Regions from separate parts of the Rossellomorea sp. FS2 genome, predicted to be linked through region 3. Evidence: riboswitches for the same ligand, from Rfam matches in the RefSeq annotation. Region 3 holds a riboswitch; each other region holds the start of a gene.

What was found. A riboswitch is a leader RNA that binds a small molecule or an ion and turns the genes downstream of it on or off. The one in region 3 is predicted to bind cyclic di-AMP.
Region 1: linked by a shared signal. The riboswitch ahead of ACNA6I_RS17265 (potassium channel family protein) and the one ahead of ACNA6I_RS16555 (cation:dicarboxylate symporter family transporter) in region 3 are both predicted to bind cyclic di-AMP.
Region 2: linked by a shared signal. The riboswitch ahead of kdpF (K(+)-transporting ATPase subunit F) and the one ahead of ACNA6I_RS16555 (cation:dicarboxylate symporter family transporter) in region 3 are both predicted to bind cyclic di-AMP.

Annotation. Positions count from the first base shown of each region.
Region 1 is NZ_JBLRVS010000005.1:169,466-179,461, reverse strand. Features, by position in the region: gene uvrB (excinuclease ABC subunit UvrB) at 1-1,080, opposite strand, end outside; gene ACNA6I_RS17290 (CsbA family protein) at 1,470-1,700, opposite strand; gene ACNA6I_RS17285 (HD domain-containing protein) at 1,768-2,406, opposite strand; gene ACNA6I_RS17280 (phosphoglycerate dehydrogenase) at 2,549-3,724, opposite strand; gene serC (3-phosphoserine/phosphohydroxythreonine transaminase) at 3,711-4,799, opposite strand; gene ACNA6I_RS17270 (TrkH family potassium uptake protein) at 4,993-6,315, opposite strand; gene ACNA6I_RS17265 (potassium channel family protein) at 6,318-6,974, opposite strand; cyclic di-AMP (ydaO/yuaA leader) riboswitch at 7,138-7,268, opposite strand; gene ACNA6I_RS17260 (DUF1206 domain-containing protein) at 7,461-8,297, shown strand; gene ACNA6I_RS17255 (dicarboxylate/amino acid:cation symporter) at 8,353-9,570, shown strand.
Region 2 is NZ_JBLRVS010000005.1:318,919-328,914, reverse strand. Features, by position in the region: gene ACNA6I_RS18025 (prolyl hydroxylase family protein) at 1-417, opposite strand, end outside; gene ACNA6I_RS18020 (hypothetical protein) at 659-850, opposite strand; gene kdpDN (KdpD-like non-kinase potassium sensor) at 937-2,055, opposite strand; gene kdpC (potassium-transporting ATPase subunit KdpC) at 2,078-2,647, opposite strand; gene kdpB (potassium-transporting ATPase subunit KdpB) at 2,672-4,756, opposite strand; gene kdpA (potassium-transporting ATPase subunit KdpA) at 4,773-6,407, opposite strand; gene kdpF (K(+)-transporting ATPase subunit F) at 6,457-6,525, opposite strand; cyclic di-AMP (ydaO/yuaA leader) riboswitch at 6,915-7,051, opposite strand; gene ACNA6I_RS17990 (DUF2294 domain-containing protein) at 7,284-7,649, shown strand; gene wrbA (NAD(P)H:quinone oxidoreductase) at 7,690-8,352, opposite strand; gene ACNA6I_RS17980 (flavin reductase family protein) at 8,386-8,979, opposite strand; gene ACNA6I_RS17975 (ring-cleaving dioxygenase) at 8,996-9,934, opposite strand.
Region 3 is NZ_JBLRVS010000005.1:9,169-19,164, forward strand. Features, by position in the region: gene ACNA6I_RS16535 (BglG family transcription antiterminator) at 1-1,487, shown strand, start outside; gene ACNA6I_RS16540 (PrsW family intramembrane metalloprotease) at 1,567-2,019, shown strand; gene ACNA6I_RS16545 (sigma-70 family RNA polymerase sigma factor) at 2,113-2,601, opposite strand; gene ACNA6I_RS16550 (SGNH/GDSL hydrolase family protein) at 2,895-3,689, shown strand; cyclic di-AMP (ydaO/yuaA leader) riboswitch at 3,900-4,038, shown strand; gene ACNA6I_RS16555 (cation:dicarboxylate symporter family transporter) at 4,125-5,384, shown strand; gene ACNA6I_RS16560 (serine O-acetyltransferase) at 5,494-6,063, shown strand; gene ACNA6I_RS16565 (hydroxymethylglutaryl-CoA lyase) at 6,112-6,996, opposite strand; gene ACNA6I_RS16570 (GntR family transcriptional regulator) at 7,011-7,664, opposite strand; gene ACNA6I_RS16575 (CaiB/BaiF CoA transferase family protein) at 7,817-9,019, shown strand; gene ACNA6I_RS16580 (hypothetical protein) at 9,071-9,328, shown strand; gene ACNA6I_RS16585 (sodium:solute symporter family protein) at 9,332-9,996, shown strand, end outside.

The DNA.
Region 1 (9,996 bases), 160 kb from region 3:
CACTTTTTTACGCGCCTGGTCCCCGTTGAACATACCGCGGACCTGCGGAAGCGTCACATGGGACTCATCGATGACGATGAGGAAGTCTTCCGGGAAGTAATCCATCAGGGTGTAAGGCGTAGAGCCGGGCGGTCTCAGCGTAAGATGACGGGAATAGTTCTCGATTCCTGAACAGAAGCCCATCTCCCTCATCATCTCAAGGTCATATCGGGTCCGCTGCTCCAGACGCTGTGCTTCGAGGAGCTTATCTTCCTCCCTCATGACCTTGAGCTGTTCTTCAAGCTCCTTCTCGATGTTTTCGATGGCCACCTTCATCTTCTCTTCGCGGGTGACGAAGTGGGAAGCCGGGAAAATCGCGACATGATCGCGGTCACCCATGATTTCCCCCGTGAGGGCATCGACTTCACGGATCCGGTCGATTTCATCACCGAAAAACTCGACCCTCATGCAGTGTTCATCCCGTGATGCCGGGAAGATTTCCACCACGTCACCGCGGACCCTGAACGTCCCGCGCTGAAAGTCGATATCATTTCGTTCATATTGTATATCCACAAGCTTCCTCAAAAGCTGATTACGTTCAATTTCCATCCCAACGCGCAGGGACAGGACAAGCTCCCTGTATTCTTCCGGATTACCCAACCCGTAGATACAGGATACACTTGCGATGATAATGACATCCTTCCGTTCAAACAGTGCGGAGGTGGCAGAGTGGCGAAGCTTATCGATCTCATCATTGATGCTCGCATCCTTCTCGATGAACGTATCGGTCTGAGGGACATATGCCTCCGGCTGGTAGTAATCGTAGTAACTTACGAAGTACTCTACGGCATTGTCGGGAAAGAATTCCTTGAACTCGCTGTAGAGCTGTCCGGCCAGCGTTTTATTGTGGGCAATGATAAGAGTGGGCTTCTCCACTTCCTTGATGACATTGGAAACGGTGAACGTCTTTCCCGTTCCCGTCGCCCCGAGGAGCGTCTGGTGGCGTTTGCCTTCCTTGATGCCCTCTACCAGCTTCTTGATTGCCAGGGGCTGGTCCCCTTCAGGTTTGTATTTAGACTTTAGCTCGAATTGATCTTTCACCGTGAAACCTCCTATAGGTAAGGAACAGTATGTTCTATGCTTGTCTATACCCATCCCTTGCACTGTCCATTCGTCTCTTCCCATTTTACCACAATCGGTCGGAATTTAACCATCAATAAGCGAACAAAAGTTCGTTTTTATTCCACAGGACGCCTTAAACTGTGGACAATCTCCGGTTCGACAATCTTCCTGCTGGCAATCGACAGCATTCGACGACTTTTACACACACCTTGTGGATATATCTGTTGATAACCACTATGGTGCTGTGGAAAAGAAGACCCTTTACCCACAATTCGTCAAAATTCTTGTGTACTTTAAAATTGAGAACGCATACAAACTGTGCATAACTCAAGAAAACAAAAAAAGCACTCCCTACTGGGAATGCCCGGTTATTCACTTTTTCGCCCTTTTCCCTTCATCCGCCCGCTGTACCAAAAACCCGCTGTCAAACTGGCTGCGTCGATCACGATCAGCAGAATGGAGTCCGTATATCCTTTGGAAACGGAAGCGGCGATCAGTGCCACGGTCAAGAGAAGTCCGATATATCGATTATAGGTCACCCTCGAAAAGAATACGACGAGGAGGCCGGGCAGGAAGGCTGCCAGAATGATCTTGGACACATTCAACTCTCCTTAAAGAAGGAATATCAATTAGTTTAACGGATATTCCCTCTTCTGGAAAGAGGCATCAGACCCCTGATGACAGAATCCGTTCCGTCCTCTCTTTCAATTCACTGTGGGGGATGAATTTCTCGGCCAGCATGTCCGGCAAGACGTACTCAAGGAAGTATTTCACACTCGCAAGCTCCTTGAATTTAATGATCGTCGAAAGGGCTTCCTGATAGATCTCCATAAAAAGCGGCTCCGGATTCCCTTTTTGGATCTCGCCGAACGATTCATACAGAAGATCAACTTTGTCGGCTACGGATAAAATCCTGCCTTCCAGTGTCTCGTCCTTCCCTTCTTTGAAGCGATTCCTGTATACATCATGGAATTGCGGAGGGAATTCTGTTGTGATGAACTTTTTCACCATCTGATCCTCCACCTGGCTGAACAGTTCCCTGAGTTCCTTCGACGCATATTTCACAGGCGTCTTGATGTCCCCGGTGAAAAGCTCTGCATAATCATGATTCAACGCCTTTTCATACAGGGACTTCCAATCGACATCCTGTCCCTCTTGTTCTTCCACGGTTCCGAGAAATTGTGCAATCTTCGTCACCTTGAAAGAGTGGCTGGCCACATTGTGCTGATGATATTTGAACCGACCTGGACAACGGATGAGCGTCTCGAGGTCTGATAGACTTTTAAAGTAGTGATGGATCCCCATTTCGATTCTCCTCTCTAAGGCATACTATGATGTGCCGGATGTATTGCCAATGGCAGAAGCCCTTTGCCATAGACTTCCCCGCTTACCTGAATATAAACAAATCCCCCCTGCACGGTGCAAGGGAGGATTTGTGGGGTCTATATTAAATCAATCTGACCGATACGACCCCATCGATGCCTTCAATCTTCTGTTTCAGTCCCGCCTGCTCTTCTTCGGTCAGGACGTGATCAAGATCGATCATCGTGTAGGCCCATGTGGCTTTGCTTCGATTGATCATGTCGGCAATATTGACAGCGAAGCCGGAGAGGGCCGTCGTGATCTGCCCCACCATGTTCGGGATATTCTGATGCATGACGGTGAGCCTCATCTTTCCGCTGTACGGAAGCTCGACATCAGGCAGATTCACGGCATGCTTGATGTTCCCTGTTTCCAGATAGGTCTTCAACTGCTTCGTCGCCATGACGGCACAGTTTTCTTCGGACTCCACGGTCGAAGCGCCCAGGTGGGGTACGGGGACGACATTCTTCATGGAAAGGACCCGGGAATTCGGGAAGTCGGTCACATACTTACTTACCGTTCCGGACTCGAGAGCCTGCCCGAGGGTACTCTCATCCACCAGCTCACCACGTGAGAAGTTCAGGATGGTCATTCCTTGTTTCATCTTGTTGAAGCTCGATTCGTTCACGAGGCGATTTGTCTTATCAGTCAACGGGATATGAAGGGTGACGAAATCGCATTCCGCCCATACTTCATCGATGTGCATGGCACGATTGACGTCGCGCGAAAGCCTCCAGGCCGCATCCACCGAAATGAACGGATCATACGCAACCACGTCCATCCCAAGGGCGAGTGCATCGTTGGCCACAAGGACACCGATGGCCCCAAGACCGACGACGCCCAGCTTCTTGCCTTTGATTTCACTTCCTACAAACTCCTTCTTCTTCGCTTCCACGACAGCTGCCACATCATCCCCATGTTCCTGAAGGGTTTTTGCCCATCCCACCGCCGAAAAAAGATTCCTCGAAGAAGCAATGAGATTGGCAAGAACGAGTTCCTTCACGGCATTGGCATTGGCACCAGGCGTATTGAATACGACAATCCCTTTTTCCGTACACTCGTCAATGGGGATATTATTCACTCCGGCACCGGCCCTCGCAATGGCTTTCACAGATTGTGGAAACTCGAAGTCATGGAGATTCTTGGATCTGACAAGAATTCCATCGGGATCACCGCTTCCGTTCAGATAATAATTCAAATCTTCTTCAATAAGGGACAACCCCCGTTGGCTGATGGCATTGAATGTATTAATGGTCAACATGTGATGTTCCTCCTTGGTCTGCTTCGAATTCTTTCATGAAATCCACCAATGCCCTGACTCCTTCAAGGGGCATGGCGTTATAGAGGCTCGCCCGCATGCCGCCAACGGAACGATGTCCCTTCAGGAACTCGAACCCGCGTTCTTTCGCTTGTTCCAGGAAGAGCTTGTTCCGTTCATCACTGTCTGTGGTGAACGGGATGTTCATCAGTGAGCGGCTTGCTTCAGGTACAGGATTGGAGAACAGGCTTGATTCGTCGATACAGCTATATAGCAGCCCCGCTTTCTCCCGGTTGAGTGCCTCCATACCTGCCACCCCGCCGTTTTCCTTCACCCACTCAAGAACGAGCTTAAGCACATAGATAGCGAAGGTAGGAGGCGTATTGAACATGGATCCGTTCTTCACGTACGTTTCATAATTCAACATGGTCGGGCATGTGTCCGGTGCTTTCCCGATGAAATCTCTGCGGACGATCGCAACGGTGACACCCGATGGACCAAGGTTCTTCTGGGCCCCGGCATAAATCAGGCCGAACGAAGACACATCGATCGGTTCCGACAGGATATGGGATGACATATCCGCCACGAGGGGAATGCCGCCTGTTTCGGGATAAGTGGCGTACCTTGTCCCTTCTATTGTATTGTTGGACGTGATGTGGACGTACGCTGCATCAGGAGAGAAATCTTCTTTTGTATACGCAGGGATATCTTCCGGTGACTCAATTTGATGGATGCTTCCGAGTTTTCCCGCTTCCTTGACCGCTTTCTTCGACCAGCTTCCCGTCACGATATAGTCAGCGACACCATGTTCAGCAAGAAGATTCATCGGGACCATGGAAAACTGCAGAGAAGCGCCTCCCTGAAGGAAAAGGACTTCATACTCTTCAGGGATGGTCATAAGCTCCCTCAGCAGGGCTTCTGCCCCCTCGATGACTTCTTCGAACGGACCGGAACGATGGCTCAATTCCATGATAGACATGCCCGTCCCGTCGTAGTTCAATAATTCCTGTTGCACTTTTTCCAATACTGGACGGGGAAGAACGGCTGGACCTGCAGAAAAATTGAACACTTGCTTCAACAAAAACACCACCTACACAATCGTTCAGAATTTTTCCAAAGTATATGAAGAAACATGACATTCGTCAACAACCCTGACGAACGAAGAAAACGCTTACGAAGTAAGATTTTAAGAGATAGCGCAAAAATTGCGGGGTTCTTATTGTTTTTGGAATAATCACTCAAACACAAAAAATAAGGCAGCAATAGCTGCCTTATCCTGTAAGGATATCTTCTTTCGGGTATCGGATTTTCTCTTTACCCGGTCGCGAGAGGGAGTATGCGAGGGTCAACGGACCCATTTTCCCTGCGAACATGACGAAGATGATGACCCACTTCCCGACGGTACTTAACTCCGGACTGAAATTCATGGATAAGCCGACGGTGCCGAATGCCGATACCACTTCGAATAATAGCGTGAGGAAATCCGCTCCTTTTTCCGAGATGGTAAGGATGAATAAGGCCCCTACAACCAAAAGGACGCTAAGGGTGGATATCGCCAGGGATTTCAGGATGACCGTTTGATCAATGGAGCGCCGGAAGATCTTGACTTCTTTTTTATCCCTCAAGAAGGCACCTACCGCGAGAAGGATCATGAGGAATGTCGTAAGCTTGATCCCCCCACCTGTGGATGCACTTCCTGCCCCGATGAACATGAGAAGGACCGTAAAGAAAAGAGTCGGACTTTCCATCTCACCATAATCAAGCGTATTGAACCCTGCGGTCCTCGGTGTCACGGCCTGAAAGTAGGAAGCCAATCCTTTGTCACCGAGAGAAAGAGGTCCCAGTGTACCCGGGTTGTTATACTCCAGGACGAAGATGATGATCGTTGCTACCACATTGATCAAAAGCGTACCCAGGATCATGATCTTCGAGTGGAGGGACAGCTTCTTAAACGCACGTGATTTCCACCCGTCCACCAAGACGGTGAATCCTATCCCACCGATGATGAAAAGGAAGGATAGAGTGAAGGTGATGACCGGATTCCCCACAAATCGCATCATGTTGTCGGGCCACAAACCGAATCCGGCGTTATTAAAAGCGGAAACAGAATGGAAAAGGCTATAAAACAAGCCTTCTGACCACCCGTATCGGGGCACCCATTGAGTGGCAAGGAAGGTCATTCCGATCCCCTCCACCAGCAATGAAAAGGTGAAAAGGTATTTCACGAGCATGATCACCCCGCCCACAGAGGTCTGATTCAACGACTGTTGCAGCAACAGCCGTTCCTTGAATCCGATCTTCTTCCCGAGCATCATGACGATCAGGACAGCGAACGACATGATGCCCAGCCCTCCAAGCTGGATCAGACACATGACGACAATCTGACCGAAAATGGTGTAGACGGAACCGGTATCGACAACGGCAAGCCCCGTCACGGTCATGGCTGAGGTTGTCGTAAAAAGGGCTTCGAGCCACGTGATCGGCTCTGTCGTCGAGATGGGAAGCTTCAAGAGAGCCATACCCACCATGATGAAAAAGGCAAAGACTGCCACCAGCAGCTGCGGTGGACTTAAATGGATGACCCTGTACTTCATGGTTATACCCCTTCTTTTTCAAATCGATTGATATCGCGATTATGGCCGATCACAATCAACAGATCTCCCAGTTCAACCGTATCGTCTGCACTCGGTGAGACAATGACCTCATCCCCGCGATGGATGGCAATGATATTGCATCCATACCGCGCACGGACGTCAAGATCCATGAGCGTACGGTTCGCAACTTTGGACGAAGCCCTGACCTCTACGATGCTATGCTCCTTTGAAAGTTCGATGTAGTCGATGATTTTCTCCGATGTCATATGATGAGCGATTTTTTTCGCCATGTCCCGTTCAGGATGGATGACCTTGTCGGCACCGATCCTTTCAAGCACCTTTTGATGGTACGCATTCGACGCCTTCACCCAGACCTCCTTGACACCCAGCTCTTTCAGAAGCAGTGTCGTCAGGATGCTCGCCTCCACGCTTTCTCCGAATGATACGATCACGTGATCGAAATTACGGAGGCCGAGGGATCTCAATACGGACTCATCCATGGCATTGGCCTGGACGGCGTGAGTCGCCACATCCGCGTAGCGCTGAACCACCTCTTCGTGCAGATCGATTGCCAGCACCTCTGTATCAAGCCTGCTCAATTCCTCCACCAGGTTCCCCCCGAATTTTCCAAGACCGATAACGGCGAATTGCTTTTTCATGATGTACTCCTCCAACTGACTTTACTGATATTTTCGTATCTTTTGTTGTTTTCCACTTGTTCATTCATCTTCCATGATGAATCATGCTGATTCATTAAATGAAGGCACAAAAAAGACCGCAGGAACTAAGCCTGTGGCCATCGTCTATACGATTCCAAGGTTCATTCACTCCCATTTACGCTTACGAGGTTAGCTGACGGATTCGGGCCATGGAAGCAGCCCTACCTTAAAAAGGATTCACCCCTAATGAACTCGGGTCCCCCGCTTCTTTGCAGAATTAAGCGATGATATGATATAAAGCAACCAGCTTTGATGATAGATATATTACTCCTAGACACATTCGTTGTCTATAACTATTTTAGCCTTTTTTTCGCGGGGAATGAGAAATGGATGAACCACCATCATTTACTTGCTCCGTCCATGGTTTCGAACCCTGCGTTTAGGGAATATTGCTTATAAAATGCAAACTGAAGGGAAGAAGTAGCCATGGCTGACATTACATCGGTCCTGCCTTCCGGTAAGGACAACTCAAAGGATATCAAACCATGGATCAGGGGGTTCGCCCGCATAGGATTCATATCAAGGGGACTCGTCTACATGCTGATTGGCGCCCTGGCCGTCATGGCAGCTTTCGGAGTGGGCGGAAGCACATCTGACTCGAACGGCGCATTCGCAGCCATTGCATCCAAGCCTTTCGGTGAGGTATTATTATGGATCGTCGGCATCGGACTTCTCGGCGTGGTCATCTGGAGCTTAATCCAAGCCATTACCGATCCTGAATACCACGGAGATCAGGGGAAATCCATCGTACGGAGGATTACCCACATCTTTACGGGTGCAGCTTACGGGATCCTCGGCTTCAATGCCATTGCCATCGCCCTTCACGCCAAAGGCGGCTCGAGTTCTGAGCAGACCATGTCTGCAAAGCTCCTTTCCCAGCCTTTCGGTCAATGGATTGTCGGCATCATCGGGCTGGCTATCATCGGATTCGCGCTTCACGAGCTTTACTCGGCTTATACAGAAAAATTCGCGAAGCAATTCAAGAAAGGAAGCATGTCAAAGCACGAGTGGAAGTTCAGTAAAAGGACCGGAAAAATCGGTCTCACTGCCCGAGGCATCGTATTCCTTCTCGTAGGATACTTCTTCATCCGGACCGCCATCACGGCTGACCCCGATAAAACCAAGGGATTGGACGGGGCACTATCCGAAATTGCCCAGCAGCCTTTCGGACAATGGCTACTGGCCATCGTGGCGGCCGGCCTGTTCCTCTACGGGGTCTTTGAGATCCTCCGAGGGAAGAATCGACATTTAAGCATATTCTAAGCCCCTCTCCGGGCTTTTTTATATGATGACAATCGTAAGAAAAGAGGGACCAACTATGAAGTCATTATGGACGAAATACAAAAGCATATCCCTGATCACGAAAATCACCGTTGCCCTGGTCCTTGGGGTCATCGCAGGGGTAATCTTCGGAGAGCGTGCCGCCTCCATATCCATCCTGGGGGACATCCTCATCCATCTCCTGTCGTTCCTGATCATCCCCCTTATCCTCTTCACACTCATGACAGGTGTGAACCAAACGAGCATCAAGGAACTTGGGAAGACGGGGAGCAAAGTGTTCCTCTACTACGTTCTTTCATCCGCTTTCGCCATCATCGTGGGGTTAGCCGTCGCGAGCATATTCCAACCCGGGACCGGAATGGAGCTCGATCAATCTCAGTCATTCGACGTTCCCGATGACCCCGGCTTGAAGAGCGTATTCCTGTCGATCATTCCCGACAATATCATAAAGGCCTTTACCGAGCTGAACCTGTTGGGGATCATCTTCACCGCCATCGTATTCGGGACCGCCATCTCCTATTTGCGTTCCACGAAAGAATACGGCGAACTGGGTGAACACGTCTTTAAAGTCATTGAGGGACTCAATGAAGCAAGCCTCGCCATCATGAAGGCGATCCTGCACTATCTCCCAATCGGCATTTTCGCCATCATGGCCAAAACGGTGGGAGAACAGGGGGCGGGTACACTCCTGTCCCTCGGGAATATGATCATGGTCCTTTATATCGCACTCATCGTCCAGCTGCTTCTCTACACCGTTGCCATGGTCATGGTCAAGATCAACCCCCTTTCGTTTTATTCAAAGGCACGAACTCCCATGATCACGGCCTTCGTGACACAGAGCAGCACCGGCACCCTGCCTTTATCCCTTCAAGCCGCCAGGGAAATGGGGATCCCGAAGAGCCTCTACGGGTTGAGTCTCCCCCTTGGTGCAACAATTAACATGGACGGGGCCGCCATCCGGATTGCCGTATCCGCCGTGTTCGCCGCAAATGTCGTCGGAGATCCGTTGAGCCTGACGGATATGGCCCTTGTGGTAGTGGTCGGAACGCTCGCATCCATTGGAACGGCAGGCGTCCCGGGAGCCGGCATCCTCATGATCGCCACCGTCTTCACCCAAATCGGCCTTCCCATGGAAGCCGTTGCCCTCCTGACCGCCATCGACGCCCTTGTCGGCATGGGCTGCACGGCCATCAACATCACAGGTGACCTCGCAGGAACGTCGATTATTCATCGGCTGAGCAGTAGAAAGAAATGAAATAGGGTAAAAGGCTGTCGTGGTGAGCGACAGCCTTTTTGGTGGGGAAAAAGTACGGGTATATGGGTGAATGGCTGAGAAAGCTGAAATCTATTTCAAAGTAACCAGAGCTGATTGGTTTATCGGGGAAACACTCTTCGTTACCCAAACCGGTTTCCTTCATGATAGTGTGCTTGGGTATGGGACCGTTCCTTTCCGCTGCAATTCACTCTTTGGTTCGAGATGAGGTGAGTTTTTATTACTTCTGCACAGTTATCAGAGCTGATTGGTTTTTCGGGGGGACACTGGCCGTTACCTAAACCGGTTTCCTTCATGATAGTGTGCTGAGGTTTGGGACCGTTCCTTTCCGCTGCAGACGCCTGCTTTCCTGCGGGAAGGGCGTCAAGCCTCCTCGTGCCTGCGGGGTCTTGCCACTCCTTCTTTTCC
Region 2 (9,996 bases), 310 kb from region 3:
GTTCTTCACCGGTCTTGATGAAGAGAAAAAGTCAAAGTGGGCCTTGTATTCCTGGCCGATTTGATAATTGAGGATCTGTAATCCTTCTCCGTGGCTTTCAGGGATGTTCATGATCTGGGACACGCGTCTTGACACCCGTGAGACCACTTCATTCTCCCCTTCTTCAAGGAACGTACTGCTGCTCGTGCGGATTTGATCCACTTCACGGACCTTCCCGATCTTGGACCTGTCCATCCGGTCCTTCGATACGTTGATGAGTTCATCGCATTCTTCATGGCTCAGGACGTTCCCGAGGATGACGACAAGCGGCTCTTCTACTCTGGCAATAATGGAAATCTCCCTGTCTTCTGTTACGATCTTATTCCCTACATGAGGGAAGATCGTCTGTTCTTTAACCCCTATTTCCTTTGTGTGCATGATCATCGTTCTCCCTATTCAAATTTCACAAAGACGGCACGCCGCTTTACTTAAAAGCGCTTTCAATCCCAAGTTGAAAGCAGGCCTCGATTCCCTCTGTACAAGAGGGTAGAGATTAACTTTATTTTACTTCTATCGAAAGATTATGACTATGGTTTTCTTTTAAATATAATGTCGGTTTCCGGAGATTGCTCATGAAGTTGTAACATTTCCGATTTAAAAAAGCATGGGGGACCCATGCTCATTCTTTACACTCACCACTCCACTCGCCAAACCATCCGCCTTCTTTTTCAATACTCGGTAATTTGTCGCTGCTGTAACAAGCATCGGCGAAGGCATCTATTTCCTTATGGACCGTATAACTGTGGAAAAAGGCATTTCCCATGAAAAAGAAGATACCCATGGAAAGGACCAATACCCATTTCTTATCCATTCTCCACTTAGTTGATTCGATCACAACCATCCCCTTAATTATGGATATTTATCCCATTGTAACATAATGGTACCGCCTCGGAAACATTATCTTCCATCTGCCACGATGTGAATATCCATGTTGGAGGACTCCCTCATGATGCGATTGATGATGGACCCTTTGCGGATTTCCTCCCAACGCGACCGTGCGGATTGGCCTAGCAGGATCTGGGTGACGTTGTGTCGGAAGGCTACATCTATAATGACGGTCGCTGCGTGTCGTTTCCCTCCATCTTCCACGATCATGATGGCTCCGAATTGATTGGCAAGGGTATGCCACTCCTCGATTTTCTTTTTCTGTTGTGGCGAGAGGGTACTGGCTTCAACGACTGTGAGGATGACCAATTCTGCCTTTAAACGATCCGCCATCCTCCAGCCCCTTCTGATGAGTTTTTCTGCTGTCGGACCATAGTGAACGCAGACCAGGATCCGTTCATGGACGCCGGTCGGAGCGCTCCCCCCTTTCATCCTTCCGTCCACATCATCTGCAAGCTCTCGAAGAGACAGTTCTCTCAGTGCTGATAGATTAGAAGAAGTAAAGAAGTGCGACAGGCTTTGTTCGATTTTCTGCAGGGGATAGATCCTGCCTTCCTTCATGCGCTTCCTGAGCGTCTCAGGCGTGATATCGATAAGCTGGATTTCCGCCGCCTGCTGAATGAAGGTGTCCGGCACCCTCTCCCGGACCGTGATGCCTGTGATCCTCTGAACGATGTCGTTCACACTTTCAAGATGCTGTATGTTCATGGCGGACCATACATCGATCCCTGCCTGAAGGATTTCTTCCACATCCTGATACCGTTTCACATGCCTCGCACCCGGGACGTTCGAATGAGCCAACTCATCGATGAGGACGATTTCCGGCTTACGCTCCTTGATCCGGGTGACGTCCAGTTCGTGGAACACTTTCCCTTTATAATGTACTTGCTTAAGCGGTACCTGCTCCAGGCCCCCGATGACGTCAGCCGTTTCCTTGCGGCCATGGGTTTCGATAAGGCCGATGACTACATCCCTTCCGTCCTGCCTCCACTGGGCAGCATCCTGGAGCATCTTGAACGTCTTCCCCACACCGGGTGCGGCTCCCACATAAAGCTTCAATCTTCCCAGGGTGGAGCGGTGGATCTCCTCAAGGAATTCCTCCGGTCTCTTCTTCCTGAAATATGGATTCATACGCTTCCCTCCATCAGGATGGTCATTCCTTTTTCAATGCCAGGTTCAACAAGAGCACGTTCACCCTCCTCTCTCCCAGGAACCCCCACTCTTTTCCTTCTGTGTGATCATCTATCAGCTCTTTAAGCCTGCTTTTGGATATGGATGTAGCTTCCGCGATGCGATCAACCTGGGCCAGGGCAGCTTCCGGACTGATATGGGGGTCAAGGCCCGATCCGGAATCGGTCATAAGATCCATCGGGACCTGATTGAGCGGCACGCCTGGATTTTCCTTTTTCCATTCTTGCAGGGTCCCCTCTACCCGCTTGATCAGTTCCGGATTGGAAGGAGCATAGTTGTTGGAGCCCGATGCGGCTGCATCATATTCAATAGCCGATACCCGGCCGTGAAACAATGCGGGATCTTGAACGTTTTGGCCGATGAGCGCAGAGCCCACCGGGTGGCCGTTTTCATAAATCAGGCTTCCATTCGCCCTTTCAGGCATCAAGAGTTGGGAAATCCCCGTCGTAGCAAGGGGATAGAGAAGCCCCCCAAGGATCATCGTCATGATGCTGACCCGTATGATCGGGCCAGCCAATCGTTGTTCTACCATTTTTCACGCCTTCTTCCGAATAGATTAGATTACGAGGGACATCATCAAGTCGATTACTTTTATTCCGGCAAATGGGGCCAGCATCCCACCGATTCCATAGATCAGCAGATTCCGTCTTAAAAGGATATCCGAGCGCACCGGCTTATACGCCACCCCTTTCATGGCCAAGGGCACGAGAAGGGGAATAATGATGGCATTGAAGATCAGGGCTGACAGGATGGCTGTGACGGGAGACGATAGCTTCATGATATTCAGTGCTTCCATCTCCGGGATGGCCGTCATGAACATGGCCGGGATGATGGCAAAATATTTGGCCACATCATTGGCGATGCTGAAGGTCGTCAAGGCTCCCCTTGTCATGAGCAGCTGTTTGCCGATGGATACCACCTCGATGATCTTCGTCGGGTCAGAGTCCAGATCCACCATATTGGCCGCTTCTTTCGCCGCTGTGGTCCCGCTGTTCATGGCGAGTCCGACATCGGCCTGGGCGAGGGCAGGCGCATCATTCGTCCCGTCCCCGGTCATGGCGACCAACTTGCCCTGTGACTGTTCAAACCGGATCACCTCGATCTTATCTTCCGGTTTACACTCGGCAATGAACTCATCCACTCCCGCTTCCCTGGCGATCGTTGCCGCCGTCAGCGGGTTATCACCCGTACACATCACAGTCTTGATCCCCATCTTCCTCAGCTGATCGAATCGCTCCTTCATACCGGGCTTCACCGTATCTTTCAAATAGATCAGTCCGTAAATCCGATCATCCATGGCAACGGCAAGGGGAGTCCCCCCTTCCCCGGCTATGGCTGTCGATTTCGCCTCCAAATCGGCTGGGATGGATCCACCTTGGGATTTCACCCAGGCCTTCACCGCATCGACGGCTCCTTTTCTTACCCTACGGCCGTCAGGAAGATCCAACCCGCTCATCCTCGTCTCAGCCTTGAAGTCGATGAATGTACCACCTGTGACCTCGGGAAGGACGACTCCTCTTCCCTTCAAGAGCTCCAGCACCGACCGTCCCTCTGGCGTCTCATCTTTCAGGGAACTCATTCCTGCCCAGTAAGGAAGCTCTTCTTCCCCTTCCCCAGTCGGAATGATATCACTTGCCATCCGGTTCCCGAATGTGATCGTCCCTGTTTTATCAAGGATGATGGTGTTGATATCCCCGGCTGCTTCCACCGCCTTTCCGGACATGGCCAGCACATTGAACTGTGTGACCCGGTCCATCCCGGCGATTCCGATGGCCGATAACAGCCCGCCGATCGTCGTCGGGATCAGGCATACGAGCAGGGCAATGAGGACTGCGGTATCTATCTGGAACCCAAGGTAGTTCGTGAAGAACGGGAGGGTCATCACCACGAACAGGAAGATCAATGTCAAACTGGTCAGGACGGTATTCAAGGCAATTTCATTTGGTGTCTTTTGACGCTCGGCCCCTTCTACAAGGGAAATCATCCGGTCCAGGAAGGATTCTCCCGGGTTGCTCGTAATCCGGATGGTGATGCTATCACTGACGACCCTCGTTCCTCCCGTTACGGAGTTGAAGTCCCCGCCTGCTTCCTTCATCACGGGAGCTGACTCCCCGGTAATGGCGGATTCATCCACCGATGCGATGCCTTTGATCACTTCTCCGTCCCCAGGTATCCATTCCCCTTGGGATACAATGACAATATCGTCGACTTTCAGTTTGTCAGAAGGCATGTGGCGGATCGATCCGTCCTTCATCCTGACGTTAGCGATCATCTCCTGCTTGGACTTCTTCAATGCCCCGGCCTGGGCCTTCCCCCTCCCTTCGGCCAACGCCTCGGCAAAGTTGGCGAACAAAACCGTAAAAAGCAGGATGAGTGCGACCGAGAGAGAGAACCATGTTCCCGTCCCTCCTGGGCTTTGTGGTAAAAACACCTGGATGAAGGAAATGAAGAACCCAAATTCCACTACGAACATGATGGGATTCTTGACCATCCTTCTAGGGTCCAGCTTCATGATTGATTCTTTCAGTGCGTTCCATAGTAACGATGAGTCCTTGCTATTCTTATCAACAGAAGGCGACGGCACCTCTCTTACCGGTGAGATGATGTCCTCCTCCTGATCCTTCAACAAATGGTTTCCCATTTCTTATCCCTCCAGCTTATAGTGTTAAATATTCTGCAACAGGTCCCAGCACGAGGACCGGGAAGAACGTCAGCGCTCCCACGATCATGATCGTCCCCACGAAGATGGTGCCGAATAGGGGAGAATCTGTACGGAAGGTTCCGATGCTTTCCGGAACAAGCCGCTTCTTGGCCAGGGATGCAGCGACAGCGAGCATGGTAATGACTCCGAAGTACCGCCCGATGAACATGACGATCCCCGTGGAAATGTTCCAAAATGGCGTGGCATCCCCCAGGCCTTCAAACCCTGATCCATTGTTGGCTGCAGACGACGTGAATTCATACATGACTTGCGTCAGTCCGTGGAACCCTTGATTGGAGATGGCATCCGTCCCTGCATGGACATAAAGGGCGATGGCCGATGCACCAAGTATGAGGAGCGGTTGGATCAGCATGGTGACGGCTATGAGCTTCATCTCGCGGGCTTCGATCTTCTTACCAAGAAACTCCGGAGTCCTGCCGATCATCAATCCCGATAGGAAAACGGCGATCAGGACATACATGATGACATTGAGGAACCCGGCACCCACACCACCGAATACGGCATTGAGGAGCATATTGGACAGAGTCAGCATCCCGCTCAAAGGCGTAAGCGTATCATGCATGGTATTGACCGCACCCGTCTCTGAAGCCGTCGTCACCATGGCATACAGGATCGACTCCCCGGGACCAAACCGGACTTCCTTCCCTTCCATGCTCGCCCCATTGATTCCGAGAGCATTCAATGCCGGGTTTCCATGCGATTCCGCCACCATTGACAGGGAGAGCATGACAACGAACATCATCATCATCGAGACGAATAAGAGGCGTCCTTGCTTCTCATTCCCGATCATCCTTCCATACGCGAAGGGAATCGCCGTAGGCAGAAGGAACATCAAAACGATCTGGAGCATATTGCTGAACGACCCCGGATTCTCAAACGGATGAGCCGAGTTGACTCCAAAGAATCCACCACCGTTGTTCCCGAGCTCCTTGATCGATAAGAATGAGCCTACGGGACCCCGTGCTATCTCCTGACTCCCACCATCCACGGTCTGCACGGTAACAGATGGTGAAAGCGTCTGTGGTACCCCAAGGGCCACGAAGATCAAGCCGGTGATGAACGCTAGGGGCAATAGCACCCTGGTGATGGAACGGATGAAATCAACGAAGAAATTCCCCGCCCCCTTTCCGGCTAACAACCGGATAAAGGCCATCACCCCGCTCAACGCGGTTGCAGGTGCAGCGAACATCATGAAGAGAACGCCCGCCATCTGGGCGAGATACGACAAACCGGTTTCACCGCTGTAGTGTTGAAGATTGGTATTCGTCATGAAGCTGATGGCCGTATTGAAAGCAAGGGACGCATCCATCCCTTTGATCCCTGCCGGATTCAGGGGAAGTACCCCCTGAAGTCTGAAAACCAGGTACACGAGCGCGATCATGAATACGTTCGTCAGAAGCAGGGAAGCTGCATACCTCTTCCAAGTCTGATTGATCGCCCGGACACCGCCGAGCCGGAAGAGGATGTTCTCTGCCGGGAGGAATACCCGGTCAAGGCGCGTCCGCTCCGTATTGAATGCCTGTGCTAGATAGAGCCCTACAGGCTTTGCCAATAGAATGACAATGAACATGATAAGTACAACTGAACCAATCGTGGAAACCACTTTCCTTCACCCCATATCAAAATTTCTCTGGATTTAGCAACACATAACACAGATAGAACACCAGGATCAGAGCGATCGCCAACATCATCATTTCTCTTCATCCTTTCCCTGTTCCACAATGGACCCGGACCATTTCAATAGTCCTGCCATCGCCAAGGTAAGTACGCCCGTGATGACCATCATCCACACATCCCCCATCTTGATTCCTCCTTTACTTTTTGGCCCAGACCGAACAAAATAGACCAACGCACACTTCTTCCCCATGTGAAAATCATGAACATGATCTTCATAGAATTGGAGAAAAAGCACACATTGGTCTACTTAATGCCCAGCAGGCTTCATGCCTTCTTTGCATTCTGTCTTCCACGTATTCTTTTTCGTATAGGCATAATAAAAAGACCTACATACACAGGCTGCCCCTCACGTCACAGATGTCTGCAACAAGAGATGCCCCCTGATTAAGGCGGTCTTGTGGACCTCCTTCGCTTTAGCCGACGAAGTTAGCTGACGGGTAGGATGGCGAAAGAGTTTTCTCATCCCTTCTACACAGTAGAATTAACCCCAAAAAATTGGTTCCTCCGCTCTCATTCGAGATTAGGCCGGTTGATGCTGTTGTTTATGAAATTGATATTACTCCGAGTTCATTCCGTTGTAAACGAGGAAAAACCCGATAAAACAGTCATATTCAATCAAAATATTATAAATAACTTCAATTTACTACCCAATACTCACTCAATCTTATTATTTCTATTACTTCAATACAAAAAAATAGGATTGACATCCCCTACCTTATGGACGTACGATTGTCGTTGAAAAGACGTACGCGGAATTCAGGAGGATCTTATGGCAACGAAAAAACGATTAGAGGCCGAGCTGAGCGAAGCCTTCATCAAGCTCCAAAGGGAATTGATCGGGAGGGGACCACAGGAAACGAGGACCTACATCGTCGAAGATATGGTGATCGCACGGTTCAAGGGCGTCCTCACCGTAGAAGAAAAGCATCTGGTGGAACATGATAATGGACGGAAGCTCGTGAAGCAGATGAGGCAGATCCTCCGGGAGATGTACGGGGAAAAATTCGAAGCCGTCGTGGAAAAGCTGACGAACTGCCACGTCCTTACAAGTCATAGCGATATCAGCACCAGGTCCGGTGAAAGGATCGAAGTGTTCGTCCTTGACCGGAATCTCGAGAAGGAACTGACTCAATAAAAAAAAGCCGCAGGGAGCGATCCCTGCGGCTGATTCTGCGTTATTGGTTACCTTGCTTGACCCAGCCAGCGACGGTGACGGTACGTTTTGCCTGATGCTTCACGGCAGGCTCAACGTTTTCGACCATATTGCCTTCCTGGTCGACGGTCACACTCGTTCCGTATGGGTTTCCTCCTGTTGTAAAGAGAACAGGATCTGTGTATCCAGGTGATGCCACGATCGCTCCCCAGTGGTGCATCGTCGTGTATAGAGACAGAATGGTTTGCTCCTGGCCTCCGTGTGGATTCTGGGCTGACGTCATAGCACTGACCACTTTGTTGGCAAGCTTGCCGTTGAACCAAAGTCCGCCTGTTGTATCGATGAACTGTTTCACCTGTCCAGGCACGTTTCCGAAGCGGGTCGGGATGCTGAAGATGATGGCGTCGGCCCATTCAAGATCGGCAAGCGTCACTTCCGGAACATCTTTCGTTGCCTTCACATGTGCTTTCCAAGCTGGATTGGATTCAATGGCACCTTGTGGCGCTGTTTCAGGCACCTTCAGTACTTTCACTTCTGCGCCGGCTTCCTTCGCCCCTTCTTCTGCCCATTGGGCCATCTTGTAGTTGGTACCTGTTGAACTATAATAAATTACTGCTACTTTTACGTTTTCCATCGTTGTTTCCTCCTTTTGTTGTGTTCCGAATAGTTTACTGAAAAATCCCATGTTCATTCTCCTCTGACTCTAGATGTGCTTCCTTCAGTCCGGCCGTTTGATCGTGAAGGTCTCACCGACCTTGGCATAGTCATTCCCCGCCAGACGGCTGACGGCCTGGAGCTTCTCCTTATCGATACGGCCGTTTTCATACAGGTCCTCACGGATATGGAACTTCACGATCCGACCGATGACAAGATCGGCTCCCCCGGCAGTGACGATCTGCTCCAGCACGCATTCCATCCGTACTTTCGCTTCCTCTACACCCGGTACCCCCACCACCTCACTCTGGATCGGGGTTAATCCGGCAAGCTCCACTTCACTCTCATCCGGCTTCAAGCTGGCGGCCGTTTCATTGATCTTGCTTACGTTGCCTTCATCCACGATGTGGACGACAAATTCCTTTGTTTGTGCGATATTCCTTGATGTATCCTTCTGTTCACCCGCTTTGCGTTGGACGGCAATGGAAACCATCGGCGGGTCCGCCGAAACGACATTGAAGAAGGAAAATGGTGCTCCGTTCACCGTTCCCGACGGCGACTGGGATGTCACGAATGCAATCGGCCTCGGGATGATGCTTCCGATGAGGAACTTGTAGTTATCCTTGGCCGATAGCTGCGATGGATCAATGGAAATCAATGAAATCACTCCCCGATTAGTCTAGCTCTTTCACTTCGATCGGGATCAGGGCCTGCTCGATCCTATCCCGATGTCCCTCATACTGCTCCGGCAGCATGAGCTTCTCTCCCATTGTTTCCACCGTTTCATCATGCGCAAACCCTGGTGGGTCCGTCGCGATCTCAAAGAGGATTTCTCCATGCTCACGGAAGTAGATCGCGTTGAAGTAGTTTCGGTCCTTCACTTCAGTGACGCCATAGCCGCTTTCGCCGACAAGGCGCTGCCATTGGAGCTGGTCTTGGTCATCTTCCGCCCGCCATGCGATATGGTGGACCGTCCCCACTCCAGAGCGTCCCCGGCCGACGGAGGTTTTCTTCACATCGATGAGGTTTCCGATGTCAGCCGTAGATCGGAAGCGGATATAGTCTCCTTCCTCGCCTACCTTCTCAAGACCCATCACCTGCTCCAGCAATTCAGCCGTTTTTTCAGGGCGTGCAGATAGAAGGATGGCTCCACCGAACCCTTTGATGGCGACGTCGGAAGATACCCCTCCGAACGACCAGCCGTTGTTCTCCCCGCCTTCTCGCTCCACGATTTCCAGATGAAGGCCGTGTGGATCATCGAACGTCAGATACGTTTCGCCGAAACGCTGTGATTCTTTTGCCTCAATGTTGAACGTCTCCAGGCGCTCTTTCCAAAATGCCAGGCTTCCTGCTGGTACGGCATAGGTGGTGACACCCACTTGCCCATCGCCGATCACTCCTTGGCGTGCTCCTGCCCATGGGAAGAAGGTGATGATGGTTCCTGGACTTCCGCCTTCATCTCCGAAGTAAAGATGATAGGTGCCCGGGTCGTCGAAGTTGACGGTTTGTTTGACGAGGCGAAGGCCCAGGACGCCTGCGTAGAAGTCGATGTTTTCCTGTGGATGGCCGACGATGGCGGTGATGTGGTGGATTCCAGCTGTTCGTTTTTGCATGGTGGATCTCTCCTTTGGTTCGGAATGGTTTATATGAATTTTTTTGTTGTGAAGTTCATGGT
Region 3 (9,996 bases):
ATTACGGCCTGAAGGTGGAAGGCGAGGAAGTGAACGTCCGGTTCTGCCTTGCCGAATACGTCATCGATCGTACCACGCCGGTCCGCAGGCAGATCCAGACCCTTCCCGATCTGCATGATGAGGAGCGTCTGGCTTTGATCTGGACGGTGGTGGAAAAGTATGTGGATCGCCACGGACTTCAGATGTCCGATATTGCCATGAACAACCTGGTTATCCACATTGCGATTGCCTGTAAGCGGATGATGTCGGGGAATCTCATATCCGCCATCACCCTCCAGATGGAGGAGATCCTTAAGGAAAAAGAGTACACCATCGCAGAGAAGATGGTGGAGGAGCTCAATGAAGTGCTGGAGGTGCGTTTTCCGCAGGTTGAGATCGCCTATATTGCCCTTCATTTATTGGGTACGCGCCTTGTGACGGAGCAGCGGCTTGAAGTCGAGTATCTGCAAGATGTAAAAGGTGAGGGGTATGCCACGCTCGTTGATGATATCCTTCTCGCAGTCGAGCGTGAATGGAAGATCCGCCTGACGGAAGATGAAGAACTGCGCGCAGCCCTCCTCATCCATCTGAAGCCAGCCATCAACCGATTCCGCTACGGCATGAATATCCGCAATCCCCTATTGGACGATATCAAGAAGAACTATCCCGTTGCATTCGAAGCAGGGGTCGTCGCCGGCAGGATCATCGATGAAAACATGGAGGTGCAGATCGATGAAAACGAGATCGGTTACTTGGCTCTGCACCTGGGAGCGGCCATCGAACGGCAAAATCTAGCCGGATCAGGGCCAAAGCGCGTCATCATCGTTTGTGCATCCGGTGCAGGAAGCGCCCGTATGATCAAGTATAAGCTTCAATCGAAATTCCGCCATGAAATGGACGTAGTGGCCACCACCGAATACTACCATCTGAAGAACCACAACTTGGAGGAAATCGACTTCATCATTTCCTCCATTCCCCTGGAAGAAGACCTCCCCGTGCCCGTCATACATGTAAGAACCATCTTATCAGGAGAAGACTATGCCAGGATCCAGTCTCATCTGGATCTCCAGCCGCATTCACACCTGGCCTATTTGAGGAGGGATTGCCTGTGGGTAAATGAACACTATTCCACAAAGGAAGAAGTACTCTCCGGACTGACAGATAAACTGGTGAAAAAAGGGCTCGTCGACCCTACCTTTTTTGACAGCGTAATGCGACGGGAAGAGATTGCCTCCACCTCTTTCGGTCCTCTTTTGGCCGTTCCCCATCCGATTTCTCCACAGTGGGATGAGACCTTTCTCGCCATCTGTTCCCTTGAAAAGCCGGTAGTATGGAATGGTGAGCCTGTGCAGCTCGTCTGTATCCTGAATGTAAAAAAGGAAAGTACCGAAGACCTGCAAATGGTCTATGCCTTTTTAACCGGTTTGGTGGAGAACCAGGAGCTGGTCCAAAAATGTCTCAGGTCACGGTCTGTAAGCGAGCTGTGGGAGATCCTGACCGGCGTCTGAATATGCCATCGATCCCTTTTGACCTCATCCGCCCTGGGCGGTATAATCTGGTATGAATGGCTTTAGGGAGAGGATTCAGGTGCACGTCGAAGAAGTAAGGAAACACCTCCATGCTTTCAAGGATGATGCCGGCCAGGGAGTGATCCAAAAGCTCGACCTGGAAAAGGAGGAGCGCCTCCTGAACAGGATGGCGGATCTGGAACCCTGCGATGAGTGTGAATCGGGGCTGATGGAGCTTGGAGAAGAATATAAGAGATTGAGAGCAAGATTGCCTGAACTGGAGAAAGCGGATTTTCGTTCACATAGGAAAGTGCTGAACAAGCTGTTGAATCATGTCCATAAGGTTCATAAGGTGGTGCCCCAGAACTACTATATTGGTGTATTCATGCCGCTTGGCCTGACCTTCGGAATGCTGATCGGCCTGGGATTCCTCGAGAATATGGTCTATGGCTTCACCTTGGGGATTTCAATCGGTATCGCCATCGGTGCCGGACTTGACGCGAAAAGCAAAAAAGATGGATTGACGTTTTAAAAAGAAGGATGACGATAGGGTCATCCTTCTTTTTTGTTCTGTTATACGACCGTTTAAGCAAATGACATCCGGTTTATCAACAGGTTATCCACTTTAAACAAACGTTTGATTTAATAACGCCTGCCGGATCCGTTCCTTTGCCCCCTTTCGCCACTTCTTCACAGCTTCGGGTGACACACCTTCCATGTCGGCGATTTCGCTGATCGACAGCATATGAAGGGAGTGAGCGATGACCCACTTCTTCTGATTGGCCGTAAGGTTCTCGCAGTAGGAGAGGAGGATTTCCACCGATAGGGTGTCCAAATCGTCACCGCCTGCTTCCGTGGCTCCCTCCTCCAGTGCGACCCCACGCTCTTCTACCTGTACTTCCCTCTTTAGCTCAGACAGAATCCGTCCCCTGATATACGAATAAGCGAAGGACGTGAACGTTCCTTTAGATGGTTCAAATTTCATATATGCCTCCCAGAGGGCGATCAAGCCGGTCTGGTAATAGTCATGATGATTCTTATAGATGCGCAGGGTGTGGATGATTTTGTGGATCATCTGGCTGTACTGTTCATGGACGAGTTCAAATGGTTCCATCTTCGATTCCTTTTGAGCAGGCGCCGCTCTGTTTTCCCGGTATATCCACAGTAAGGGAGAAAAGGATGGGTGGCAAAAGCCCCAATCAGCCCTGCATCAGGGGGTAAAGCCGCTTGGACCTGTGGATAACGGAAGTTTCTTTTAAGAAAACCTCAAGTTTTCTGTCAATTCAAGAAAAGTGAAAATTGATTAATGAATTTGTCATAATTTATGGTGAGGTTGTCTACACAGATATACAAATATTGCCACTGTCTTCTTATATGATAGAGTTCATAGATTGGAGGGACGAGTGGATGAGAATCGGATTGGTTGTGTTGGGACTATTGACCTCCTCGGTGGTGATCGGAGGCAAGTATCACTGGGAAGGGGAGGTGAAGGAAGTGCAGGCGTCGGCTTATGCCTCGCACCAGGATGTGCTGGCAGGAGAACGTGCAGAAGCGGAGGAGAAAGCAGAAAAGGAAAGGCATCGGATGCAGATATTGGACAGGATCAATGGGTTACCACGTGATGTTCAGCCGCTCTTCAGGGAAAAAGCGGCCCAAGGAAAGCCTGTACGCATGATGATTGCCGGGTCATCCTCGACATCGGATGAAGCAGGAGCCTGGCCGGATACGGTGAAAGAGGCCTTGACGAAAGAATACGGAGAAGAGCTCCTCTCCGTCTCCATCCATGAAGTCGGAAGAAGGACATCCAGAGAGGTGGTGAAGGATGGACTTCATCTTCCACTGGCGAAAGAAAAGCCGGATCTACTCCTTTTGGAACCGTTTCTTCTTGCGGATAATAGTCGCATCGATATGAAGGAAAGGCTGAAGAATCTTACTGCCATCCTGGATGCGTTCAAGAAAGAGAATCCTGATATCATGATTCTTCTACAGCCTTCCAACCCCATCCCCGATGCTCACTATTACCCAATGGAAGAGAAGAAGCTGAGAGAGTATGCCAAGGATCATCACTATCCATACATAGATCATTGGAAGGCTTGGAAGGATGTCGAATCTCAGGTGACAAAGAAGGAGCTGCCGAATAAGGATGGGAATGCAGTATGGGCGTCCTTCATGGTGGATTATTTTGTGGATAAGTCCCATTGAACCCGGCGTGTGCCGGGTTTTACTTTTAGCTTTAAATAGATCTTTGTATACACGAAATATCCTGCAAAAGGTAAAAAACCTAATAAATAACTATTCTGAAATATCTTTATTTAAAAAACATTTGACAGTATATCGATTAAAGTTGTATATTATATTTTGTGGACTTCTAAATAAAACTTTATTAGGATAATAAAGTCAACCCACTACAACTAAATAGTATGGCTTAATCGATCGAGCGGAGGAATCATGCAAGTGGTATTTCAATACCTTGGGGTGAATCCTTTTACCAGGTAGGGAACTCTCAATCCCGAATCCGACAGTTAACTCCGTATGCCAGTTGAGAGAAAGAACCTTTATTTTTCAACCAAAAGGCTGTTCTTTCTTAAGAACGGTCTTTTTTTGCTTTACGCACATCATCCAAGAGGGGGACCATCTATGAAAAAAATTCGTTTCGGTTTAGCCACCCAGATCTTCGTCGGGTTGATCCTGGGTATCCTTGTCGGGGTCATCTGGTTTAATGACCCGCGTGTTGCTACGTATCTCCAGCCGTTGGGAGACCTTTTCCTTCGTTTGATTAAAATGATTGTCATTCCGATCGTCATCTCCACTCTCATCGTCGGTGTGGCAGGTACCGGGAACGGAAAGGCTTTCGGCCGTCTTGGGGCAAAGACGATCATCTACTTCGAGGTCATCACGACCGTCGCCATCATCCTCGGGATCATCCTGGCGAACGTGTTCCATCCTGGAAGTCACGTCAACCTAGGATCTGTTGAGAAGACAGACATCCAATCCTACGTGGATACATCAGAAGACCAGAAAGACAAAACCATCGCAGAAACCTTCCTGCATATTGTTCCGACAAACTTCTTCCAATCCATCGCGGAAGGGGACATGCTGGCCATCATCTTCTTCTCCGTGCTATTCGGACTTGGAGTGGCAGCCATCGGGGAACGGGGGAAACCGGTCGTTCAATTCTTTGACGCCGTTTCCCATGCCATGTTCCACGTCGTCAACATGGTCATGAAGGTCGCACCACTCGGCGTATTCGCCCTGATCGGGGTAACCGTATCTAAATTCGGGATCGATTCCCTGGTATCACTCGGCAAGCTTGTCGGCCTCGTCTATGCGGCCTTGATCTTCTTCCTGATCGTCGTATTGGGACTGGTGGCCAAATGGGCCGGAGTGAACATCTTCACTCTACTTAAATACTTGAAGGATGAGCTTCTACTCGCCTTCAGTACATCGAGCTCCGAGACCGTACTTCCACGCGTCATGGAGAAGCTTGAAAAGATGGGTTGCCCGAAGGCCATCGTATCCTTCGTCGTACCGATCGGGTACACCTTCAACCTTGATGGATCGGTCCTGTATCAGGCCATCGCCGCCCTGTTCCTCGCGCAGGTCTACGGCATCGACCTTTCCATCATGCAACAGATCACCCTCATCCTTGTCCTTATGGTGACATCGAAAGGGATGGCTGCTGTACCTGGTACATCCTTCGTCGTCCTCCTTGCCACGTTAGGTACCATCGGGGTACCGGCAGAAGGCCTTGCCTTCATCGCAGGGGTCGACAGGATCATGGATATGGCCCGTACCGTCGTCAACTTAACAGGTAACACACTTGCCGCTATCGTCATGTCCAAATCAGAAGGACAGTATGACGCAGATCATGGAAATGAAGTCATGAAGGCTGGTTAGGAAAAACCTCCGCTCAAGAATCGATTGAGCGGGGGTTTTTTTGTCATTCATTCTTTACAAATCCCTAATATCTCTTCCATATTCCCTTCATATCCAGGGGCTAGACTGGATGAAAAAGGCGAAGGATGTGGACCGCATGTTCCATTTGATCAAATCAGACTACAGGGCATATGGGTTATCCCCGAAAGGATTGATCATCAGCTTCTTCAATGCTTCGACCTTCTGGCTTGTTGTGATGTACCGGATCGGGCACGCCCTTCATGTAAAGCGGGTGCCGCTCATTCCCAGGATCCTCCGGTCGGCAGGTATCATCTTCTATGGTGCCGAGATTTCCTACGGTGCCAAAATCGGTCCCGGCTTCCGGATTGCCCACTCGGTTGGGGTGGTGATCGGAACGAAAGTGAAGGCCGGGGCAAACCTGGAGGTGTTCCAAAATGTCACGATCGGGGGCAGGGACCAGGAGCGGAATGGTCAAATAAAGCCGATCATCGGTGATAATGTGACCATCTTCACGGGGGCTGTCGTTGCCGGTCCCGTCATCATCGGGGATAATGTGTCAGTCGGGGCGAATTCAGTCGTGACGAAGGATATCCAGCCGGATGTGATCGTTGCGGGAGCGCCTGCCAGGCCGGTGGGGAAGGTAGAGGTGGCGCATTCTTTGAGGAGTATGAGCGTATAGGAAAGACCGTCCAAGAGATTGGACGGTCTTTTCTATACTATTAGTCTATCAAGCCGTTCCAGCTTTCAGCAGCATTCCATCAAGGGGTCTTCCCATGATGGTTTCTGTCCAGGATGATGTCTGCAATAATGTGGAGAGATCGGTTCCAGTATCAATCCCCATCTGATGAAACATATTGACCATATCTTCTGTGCACACGTTACCGACTGCCTTAGGGGCAAATGGACAGCCTCCGAGGCCGGAAATCGAAGAATCAAAGCGGCGGACCCCAGCCTGGTAGCCAGCCAACGTATTGGCAAGTCCCAGCCCGCGGGTGTTATGGAAGTGGAGGCCGAGTTTCATGTCTTCTCCAAACTCCCTGTGGAACATCTTCACCAGATCATGGACCTGCTGGGGATTCGCCATGCCTGTTGTATCGGCCAGGGTGATCCCTGTACATCCTGCATGAAGGAAACGTTCAGCCACATGAAGGACAGTGCTGGATTCCACCTTGCCTTCGAAAGGGCATCCGAAAGCGGTGCCGAGGACACCGAGCACGTCTTTGGAGGCAGCGGAGCCTTCAAGGATGACGTCCTCAAGCTCGGTAACCGATTGGGCGACCGTCCGTTTGACATTCTTGAGATTGAAGCTGTCGCTTGTCGTCGTGACGACATGGAGACAGTCGACATCCGTCGTAAGGGCCCTTGTCAGGCCCGAGCGACTCAGGATGAGTCCTGCGTATGTGACCCCGTCGCCTTTGGGGAGTGCGTTGAGCACCTCTTCTGCATCTGCCATTTGAGGGACGACGGTAGGGTTGACGAACGAAACAGCTTCGAAATAACGAACACCAGATTCAATCAGACGTGTAATCAGCTCGGCTTTTTCCTCAGTGCTGAGGATTTTAGGCTCATTCTGGAGCCCGTCACGTGGACCTACTTCACAGATTTCTATCATCCTGGATCCTCCTTTTACTGTTTGGCGCTTTTTATCTTATCCAAATGCTTCAAGACATGATCCCGTCCCTGGTAGATGTGTTCGTGCATGGCGATTCTGGCCCTTTCAGGCTCTTTATTCTGTATGGCCTGCAGAATGATTTTGTGGATTTCCAATGATCGTTTTAATTGATTGTCATCATACCAATAGAATGATCTATAAACGATAGGGACGACAACCACTTTCGACAGATGAAAATGCAGATGGGCGTTGTTCGCTGCGTGGATGATCACTTCATGAAACTGCTGGTTCACATCAACGATTTCCTTGACCCTGACCAGGTCGGATTCCCCATAATCTTGAATGACCTTTTCATATTGAATGTTCGCGCTCTCCATTTTGACTAAATCCTCTTCTGTCCGATGGATGGCTGCCTGGCTTGCAGCATACCCCTCGAGGAGAGTCCTGAGGTCATAGATCTGCCGGATGTCTTCATTAGTGAAGTTTCGGACACTCACGCCCCGTTTCAGGGGGACAACCAACCCGTCTGCTTCAAGGTGCCGGATGGCTTCCCTGATCGGTGTTCTGCTAAGATTCAGTTCCTTGGCAAGGAATTCTTCTCCCAATCGCATACCCGGGGTATAACGACCGTCAATGATTGCGCCTTTAATATATTTGTATGCATCCATACCAACACCTCATGTACATTGTATACAATAAAACTAAAATTCACAATATTTAATAAATAAAAGCGCTTTATTTAAATAGTTATTGACTAATTGTATACAAGAAGTTAAATTTGTATACAAGATTAAGAAAATTCTAACAAGGAGAGGATCATGTGGAGGAACAAAAGCTTCCATTGGAGGACTTGCGAGTGGTGGAACTGGGGACCTTGCTGGCCGGACCTTTCAGCGGCAGGATGCTGGCTGATTTCGGAGCTGAAGTGATCAAGGTGGAGCCTCCGGGCAAATCGGATCCCATGAGAAATTGGGGGAAGTCCAAAGACGGGATCGGTCTATGGTGGCCGATTCAATCGAGGAATAAGAAGTCGATCACGCTCAATCTCAGAGAAGAGAAAGGACAGGAAATCTTAAAGGAGCTTGTGAAAGAAACAGATATCATCATTGAAAACTTCCGACCTGGAACGATGGAAAAGTGGAATCTATCATATGAGGAACTCTCTGCCATCAACCCCCGCCTCATCATGGTACGGACATCAGGTTTCGGTCAAACGGGCCCATATAAAAATCGTGCGGGTTTTGGAAGTGTCGGAGAGGCCATGGGTGGGCTGAGGAATGTGACAGGATTTGAGGATCGTCCTCCCTCCCGCATAGGAGTATCGGTAGGAGATACGCTGGCCGCTCTCTTTGCCACGATCGGTTGTTTGGTGGCGGTACATGAGAGAAATCATTCGGGTAAAGGTCAGGTGGTGGATACGGCCCTGTATGAATCGGTTTTCTCCATTATGGAAAGTCTGATTCCCGATTATCTCCTTGCCGGGTATGTAAGGGAACGGATGGGGAATATCCTGCCGGGAGTAGCCCCGTCCAATATCTATTTCACAAAAGATCGCACCTATATCGTGATAGGGGCAAACTCTGATGGGGTATTTTCGCGCTTGTGTGAGGCAATGGGGAACCCTGGCCTTGCAGAGGATGAGCGGTTTTCCACTCATTATGCCCGGGGTGAAAATATGAAGCTCATTGATTCCATCATAGAGGAATGGACAAAATCCTTGGATGCACAAGAGGCACTGGAGATCCTTGCTGAGAAAGGAGTGCCTTCGGGGTTGATTTACACGGCAAAGGAAATCCTGGAGGATCCTCATTATAAGGAGAGGGAGATGATTCTCAAGGTTGACCATCCTGATCTGGGTGAATTCCCCATGCCTGGAATCGTTCCAAAGCTCAGTCGAACACCTGGAAGGGTCAAAGAAGCCGGGGCAGAGAAAATGGGCAAGCATAATATGGAAATCTATTCAGGCATGTTAGGGATGAAGGAAGAGGAAATGGAAACGCTCAAAAAAGAGAATATCATCTGAAAAAAATGTAAGCGCTTGATTTTATTCGTTCAAAGAACAGGAGGAGGAAGAATGAAAGAGAAATCGATTAAGGAACCGATTCGTAAGAAGTGGATTTGGGTCTTCATGGTTTTATTAGTCATGGCCGTAGTACCGTGGTACTTTCCCTCTGCTGCCGTTGAACCATTCATACTCGGCTTTCCCTTATGGGCGTTTATTTCCCTCATTTTTTCGATTGCTCTGTGTGGCTATTTGAGCTGGCTGTGCCGAACTCAGTGGAATCTTGTTGAAGATGAAGAAGAGTCTGAGCGAATGAAGGAGGAGCGATAAGGGATGGAACTTACGTTTGCAGGTGCTGATGGGATTATCATACTCTCGGCTTTTGCCGTGATCATGCTGGTGATCGGGTATTTTTCGGGCAGGGGTGAGAAGAACCTTCACCATTCTCTTTCAGGATATTATCTAGCTGGGCGGAATCTTGGAATCATCGCGCTATTCTTTACTTTATATGCGACTCAATACAGTGGGAATACGATAGTGGGGTACGCCCCTTCGGCCTATCGGACCGGATTTTCTTGGCTTCAATCCATTTCCTTCATGACCATCATCATCGGGATCTATCTTTTATTTGCTCCCAGACTCTATGTTGTAGCGAAGCGCCGCAACTTCATTACACCAACGGATTGGGTGCATCATCGTTTTCAATCAAAGGCCGTGACATTGTTGAGTATCTTTCTCATGCTGTGGGGTCTTGGAAACTATCTATTAGAGCAGCTTGTAGCGATTGGTCATGCGGTTTCAGGTATGACGGGAGGGACAATCCCCTATCAGATCGCTGTTCTTGCTTTTATCTTCGTGATGTTGGCTTATGAATGGATGGGAGGAATGAAAGCGGTTGCTTTCACCGATGTCATGCAGGGGATCATCCTAATGGTGGGCATCATTGTATTCCTCATCGGTGGTCTTTATCTTGTGGGTGGCAATTTTGCAGAAGTTAC